Regions from separate parts of the Leucobacter aridicollis genome, predicted to be linked through region 2. Evidence: predicted binding sites of a transcription regulator. Region 2 holds the regulator's gene; the other holds the start of a gene.

Region 1 (3,551 bases), 1.1 Mb from region 2:
TCGGCGGCCGAGGCAACTCAGCAGCTCGCTGAAGGCCTCGGCGTCTCAGCGGCAGCGACCGAGCTGAACGCCAAGGTCGCCGACGCGATCGCTGCGAAAGAGGAAGAGGTCGCCCGCCTCATTCCCGCTGACGAGGCCAACCGGCCGCGGGTCGCGTTCCTGTACGTTCGCGGTGGCGCCGGGATCTACTACCTGTTCGGTGAAGGGAGCGGGGTCGATACGCTCCTGCAATCGCTCGGCGTCATCGACGTTGCCGAAGAGGCAGGCTGGAAGGGTGAGCGCCCGATGACAGACGAGGCGCTCGTGAAGATGGACCCTGACATCATCCTCGTGATGTCGAAGGGACTCACGAGCACTGAGGGCGTGGACGGCCTGATCGAGGCTCAGCCAAGCATCGCGCTCACGACAGCAGGCAAGAAGCGCAGGATCATCGACATCAACGACTCGATGCTGTTTGCGAGCGCTGGGCGCACCCCCGACGTTATCGACGCCCTCGCCCGTGCGATATATGCGCCGGACTCGCTCTAACGGGCGCACCGCGCTCGGCGGTCCGGCGCTGCCGACGCCCCCGGCGGCAGCCGACGTGCGAAGCACGGAGGAAGACTCGCTCTAGCGGGCGCACCGCGCTCGGCGGTCCGGCGCTGCCGACGCCCCGGGCGGCAGCCGACGTCGTGCGGGATTGGGCGGGGTGTGGGCCGCTCCGAAGACGTTCAGGATGCACGGTGTCAAGGCACTGTATTCTTGAGCGTTGAAACTCTCGGACGCCTGTTGGCGATCGAGTTTGGGTAGGGGACCTTGGAGACACGGGTGACAAAGGAACACGAGGCGGCGCACGGCGCACGTTCGCGACGCACCGCGGCTTCCGACTACCCGGCCGACAGGTTTGATGAGATCCCGGTCGGCGGCCGCATTGGCGCCCACCGCGTGACGGCTCAACCACGCGTGACCTGGCACTTCGTGCTCGGCGGACTGATTGGCGCTGCCTTGCTGACGACTATCGGCATTGTTGGTGTCACGATCGCGGGTTCGAGTGGCTCGCTGCCGCTGCCCTCTTCGCAGGGTCCGGCCGCCGCGGATACGAAAGTGAAACCTCAGCTCACGCCTGAGGCAACTGTCGCGGTGCTCGACGGAACGACCGCCGAAGGCGACATGGCCCAGGCGCTCGCGACGATCATCACCGACGAGAAGTGGGGAACGATTGTGCTTGCTGGCCCCGCCGCAGACACCGACAAAGAGATTTCAGCGGTCTTCTACTCAGATCCAGCGAACGAGCCCGCGGCGCTCGGGCTCGCCGAGAAGCTCGGCGGCGTTTCCACGTATCTCAACACCGAGTACGCCGAGGGCAACTCTGACCTCGTCGTGCTGATTGGCGCCGACTACGCCGGCCCCGGCAAGTCCGCGAAGTAGTTCGTATCTCCGTTCGCTGCAGGCGAGCGCCCCTCCTTGCACTCTCAGCACCTGAGTGCCAAAATTGGTGTTAGCAGTCGGATCGACTGAGTGCTAAACCTGGCGCAGAACCCCTACGGTTTCTGCAGCTTTCCCTAGACGTCCGGGAGGGGCGAATTACATGGCAAAGATGATTGCGTTTGACGAAGAGGCACGTCGCGGCCTTGAGCGGGGTCTCAACATCCTCGCTGACACTGTCAAGGTGACGCTGGGCCCGCGTGGCCGCAACGTCGTTCTTGAGAAGAAGTGGGGCGCCCCGACGATCACTAACGACGGCGTTTCGATCGCGAAGGAGATCGAGCTCGACGATCCGTACGAGAAGATCGGCGCTGAACTCGTCAAGGAGGTCGCAAAGAAGACCGACGACGTCGCAGGCGACGGCACCACCACCGCTACCGTGCTCGCACAGGCGCTCGTCCGTGAGGGCCTCCGCAACGTTGCTGCAGGCAGCGACCCCATCGCTCTGAAGAAGGGCATCGAGAAGGCTGTCGCGGCTGTCATCACCGAGCTGCACGCGCACTCGAAGGAGATCGAGACCACCGCCGAGATCGCTGCAACCGCTTCGATCTCCGCAGCTGACGAGCAGATCGGCGCGCTGATCGCCGAAGCTATCGACAAGGTCGGCAAGGAAGGCGTCGTCACCGTCGAGGAGTCGAACACGTTCGGCACCGAGCTCGAGCTCACCGAGGGCATGCGCTTCGACAAGGGCTACCTGTCGGCGTACTTCGTCACTGACGCTGACCGCCAGGAGGTCGTCTTCGAGGATCCGTACATCCTCGTCGTCAACAGCAAGGTCTCGAACATCAAGGACCTGCTCCCCGTCGTCGATCCGGTCATCCAGTCGGGCAAGCAGCTCCTCATCATTGCTGAGGACGTCGAGGGCGAAGCACTCGCGACCCTCGTGCTGAACAAGATCCGTGGCATCTTCAAGTCGGCAGCCGTGAAGGCTCCGGGCTTCGGCGATCGCCGCAAGGCAATGCTGCAGGACATCGCGATCCTCACCGGCGGCCAGGTCATCTCGGAAGAGGTCGGCCTGAAGCTCGAGAACGCAACGCTCGACATGCTCGGCACCGCTCGCAAGGTCATCATCACTAAGGATGAGACCACCATCGTTCAGGGTGGCGGCGAGAAGGAAGCAGTCGAGGGCCGCGTGCAGCAGATCCGCCGCGAGATCGACAACACCGATAGCGACTACGACCGTGAGAAGCTCCAGGAGCGCCTTGCGAAGCTCGCTGGTGGCGTTGCAGTCATCAAGGCTGGCGCTGCGACTGAGGTTGAGCTCAAGGAGCGCAAGCACCGTATCGAGGATGCAGTCCGTAACGCAAAGGCAGCTGTCGAGGAGGGCATCGTCCCCGGCGGCGGCGTCGCACTCATTCAGGCCGGCGCAAAGGCGTTCGCAAACCTCGAGCTCACCGGCGAAGAGGCTACCGGCGCGGCTATCGTGCAGGTAGCTATCGAGGCACCGCTCAAGCAGATCGCCCTCAACGCTGGCCTCGAGCCCGGCGTTGTCGCGCACAAGGTCTCTGAGCTGCCCGTTGGCCAGGGCCTGAACGCAGCTACCGGCGAGTACGTCGACATGCTCGCAGCCGGCATCAACGACCCGGTAAAGGTCACTCGTTCGGCTCTGCAGAACGCAGCGTCGATCGCAGGCCTGTTCCTCACCACTGAGGCAGTCGTTGCAGACAAGCCCGAGCCCGCTGCTCCCATGGCAGCTGACCCGGGTGCAGGCATGGACTTCTAAGTCCCGCTAGGCACAGGGCCGGTCACACCTTCTGGTGTGGCCGGCCCTTCGTCGTTCTCCCCCTTTTGGCCCGGCAACGGCAACACGCCTGGCGCCGTGGGTGAGCCGGCGGACTACTTCTCGGGCTTGCGCCCGCGCAGCAACAGCACTGTTGTTACCCCGATGCCGACGAGAGCAACGCCGCCGAGGGCAACGATCACCCATGGGATCTCGGGTCCGGCCTGACCAGCGGGATCGCCCGGCAGCACTTCTTCCTCGGGCGGTGCGGCAGTTCCTGTCGACACGGTGATGGCGCATCCGGGGAGCGTCAGCGAGACCGCGAGCGCGTCGAATGTTTCCCCTGGAGAGTAGTCGCCGTACTTGT
Region 2 (3,551 bases):
CATACTGCAGGGTGCGCTGCGGCTACTGCGACTTCAACACCTACACTGCGAGTGAGCTTGGCGGTGGCGCGAGTCAGGCCGGATACGCTGCTGAAGCTGCGACGGAGCTGAGCTTTGGCGCCAAGGTGATGCGCGCGGCCGGGCTCCCCGATCGCGAGGTATCGACTGTCTTTTTCGGGGGAGGCACCCCGACGCTTTTGCCTGCGTCTGATTTGGCAATGGTGCTCGGTCGCATCCGAGACGAGTGGGGGATTGCCCCAGACGCTGAGGTGACAACGGAGGCGAACCCTGATTCGGTCGACGCTCAGTACCTCGACACACTCGCCGAGGCCGGGTTCACCCGGGTGAGCTTCGGGATGCAGTCGGCGATGCCCCATGTGCTTCGCACGCTCGATCGGACGCACAGCCCCGAGCGGGTCCCTGTTGTCGTTGACGCCGCGCGCGCAGCCGGCCTGCAGGTGAGCCTTGATCTCATTTACGGCACGCCTGGCGAGTCGCTCGCCGACTGGGAGCGTTCGCTTGATGCCGCGCTCGCGAACGAACCTGACCACCTCTCGGCGTACGCGCTGATCGTTGAGGCGGGTACGAAGCTTGCAGGGCAGATCCGGCGCGGCGAAGTCGCGGCTCCAGACGACGATCTGCACGCCGAGATGTACGAGCTCCTTGACTCCAAGCTCTCGGGAGCGGGCTATGACTGGTACGAGATCAGCAATTGGTCGCGTTCTCGCGAGACGCGGTCGCGACACAACCTGTCATATTGGACCGGCGAAGACTGGTGGGGCGCGGGCCCCGGCGCTCACAGCCACATTGGGGGCCTGCGATGGTGGAACGTGAAGCATCCGCGGGCCTACGCCGAACGGATGGGGCAGGGCCTGTCTCCGGCTCACGCCCGTGAGCTCCTGACTGACGAAGCACGCTATAGCGAGCGCGTATTGCTCGAGACCCGCATCGCTGACGGCTTCGCGATCGACGCTCTCAGCGAACAGGGTCGGGCCGCCGTGCCCGCCCTGATCGCGGATGGCCTCGTGGATGGCCGCGCGGCGCTTGGGGTCGGCGGGACCGAGCGCAGGATCGTGCCGACGCTCCGCGGCCGGCTGCTGGCTGACACAGTCGTCGGACACCTCCTGCGGTAGTAGACTGGCACTCAGGTTGTTCGAGTGCCAGAAAGGCGGTGCGTGATGGTTCCAGAGCGCAGTCTCGCCGTGCTGCACGCCATCGTGAGTGACTACGTCGCGCTCAACGAGCCCGTCGGCTCGAAATCGATCGTGGAGCGCCATTCGTTTGGCGTATCTGCCGCGACGATTCGCAACGACATGGCGCTGCTTGAAGACGACGAGCTTATCGCTCAGACCCACACGTCTTCGGGGCGGGTGCCAACCGACAAGGGCTACCGCCTGTACGTCGACACACTCGCGAAGCTCCGGCCAATGACAGCCGCGCAGCGTTCGGCGATCGAGCGGTTTCTTGGCGAGTCGAGTGATCTTGACGACGTCATGGCGCGCACGGTGCGCCTACTGTCGCAGCTCACGAATCAGGTTGCGGTCGTGCAGTATCCGTCGCTGCGCACAGTCGCCGTCAGACACATTGACCTTGTCGCTCTCGGCGAGAATCGAGTGCTCTGCGTGCTCATCCTCGGAAACGGAGTCGTCGAGCAGCAGACGGCCATGCTTCCAGCGGAGCGTGCGAACGAACCGTGGCTCACAGCCGTTCGCGAGCGTATCGCAGCGAACATCGTTGGCCAGGACATCGACGCAGCAGATCGCGCTGTGGCCGAGCTTGCCGCGACGGTGCACACGTTGGTTGGTCCTGCCGACGCACCACTCGCCGAGCTTGTGCTTGGGGCGGTTTCGCAGCAGCTGCAAGCAAACCGCAGCGACAGGATCGCCGTGGCGGGCGCAGCAAACCTGACAAGGCCGGGAGAGTTTGCCGGGGCGCTGCCGACGGTGCTCGAAGCAATTGAGGAGCAGGTGACGTTGCTTCGGTTGTTCGGCGAACTTGTGCAGGACGAGCGCGATATCGCCGCTTCGATCGGGCGCGAGAATGAGGCGTATGGGCTCTCCGATGCGTCGATCATCGCGACAAACTATGAACAACTAGGCGCGTCCAGACTCGGCGTGCTCGGTCCGCTTCGCATGGACTACGCCGGGAATATCCAGGCGGTCCGTGCCGTTGCCAGATACCTCAACAAGCTGTTGAGCGAAGACCGCTGAGGGCTTCGGGTCTTGCGCGTGCGCGCTAGCCGGTCCCAGCACCATTACCCAATCCACGACACCTAGGAGTACAACAGTGGCGGATCACTACGAGACGCTCGGCGTTTCTCGCGAAGCGAGCCTCGAAGAGATCAAGAAGGCGTATCGCAAGCTGGCTCGCCAGCTGCACCCCGATGTGAACCCGAGCGACGAGGCCGCCGAGCAGTTCAAGAGCGTCACGCACGCCTATGACGTGCTGAGCGATCCCGAGCAGCGCCAGCGCTATGACATGGGTGGTCAGCAAGGTGGAGCCGGCGGGTTCGGCGACATCTTCGAGACCTTCTTCGGTGGCGGTTTTGGTGGCGGCTCTCGCGGGCCCCGTGCCCGCGAGGAGCGGGGCGAGGATGCGCTGATTCGCGTCGACGTGAAGCTCTCAGAGGTGATCTTCGGCGTGCAGCGTGACATCACGGTGAACACGGCCGTGCTCTGCAATACGTGCGGTGGCAACGGCTGCCAGCCTGGCACGCACCCGGTAACGTGTGACGTCTGCCGTGGGCAGGGTCAGGTGCAGCGCGAGGTACGGTCGCTGTTTGGCAACGTTGTGACGATGCATCCCTGCGGGAGCTGCCAGGGGTATGGCACGATCATCGAGAACCCGTGTGTTGAGTGTGCAGGAAAGGGCAGGTTGCGCGAGCGTCGCTCGATGCAGGTCGACATTCCCTCGGGCATCGACACGGGCACGCGCATGCAGATGCGTGGTGGCGGCGAGGTCGGGCCGTTTGGCGGGCCGAACGGGGACCTGTTCATCGAGTTCCGCGTCGAACACGACGACGTCTTCAGCCGCGACGGCAACGATCTGTTGAGCACGATGCAGGTCTCGATGACTGATGCGATCCTCGGCACCGAGGTTGAGGTCGATTCACTTGACGGGAGCGTGAAGGTCGAGATTCCGGCTGGCACCCAGTCGGGCGATCTCCTGTCAGTTCGCGGCCGCGGCATCCAGGGACTGCGCTCGACGTCTCGCGGCGATCTGAAGATCGCGATGCAGGTCGCCACACCGACGAAGCTCTCGCACAAAGAGAAGTCGCTCGTTGAACAGCTCGCGAAGCTCCGCAAGGAAGAACCACCGCACTTCGGGGAGTTCAAGCAGAGCTTCTTTGGCAAGCTGCGCGACCGATTCTTCGGATAGCCGTGGCGAATCTCTACTTTGACGAGTCTCTCGTCGCGACCGCGCCGGGGCGTCAGCTCACGATCTCGGGAGACGAGGGCCGCCACGCCGTTCGGGTGAGCCGGCTGCGCGTTGGCGAACACACGATTGTCGGCAACGGCTCTGGCCTCAGAGCGTTCGGCACCGTTGAGGAG

Evidence for each region. Region 2 encodes HrcA, which represses chaperone genes, less so after heat shock. Its sites were predicted from a motif close to TTNGCACTCGNNNNNNNCGAGTGCNAA; they were not measured.
Region 1: groL (chaperonin GroEL) is a predicted target of HrcA. The motif match lies at 1,478-1,504, and genes of this name have one in related genera.

The regions. Positions count from the first base shown of each region.
Region 1 is NZ_CP075339.1:3,009,603-3,013,153, forward strand. Features, by position in the region: gene KI794_RS13540 (heme/hemin ABC transporter substrate-binding protein) at 1-528, shown strand, start outside; gene KI794_RS13545 (LytR C-terminal domain-containing protein) at 808-1,407, shown strand; gene groL (chaperonin GroEL) at 1,568-3,187, shown strand; gene KI794_RS13555 (HtaA domain-containing protein) at 3,301-3,551, opposite strand, start outside.
Region 2 is NZ_CP075339.1:1,918,783-1,922,333, reverse strand. Features, by position in the region: gene hemW (radical SAM family heme chaperone HemW) at 1-1,133, shown strand, start outside; gene hrcA (heat-inducible transcriptional repressor HrcA) at 1,179-2,210, shown strand; gene dnaJ (molecular chaperone DnaJ) at 2,287-3,378, shown strand; gene KI794_RS08610 (16S rRNA (uracil(1498)-N(3))-methyltransferase) at 3,381-3,551, shown strand, end outside.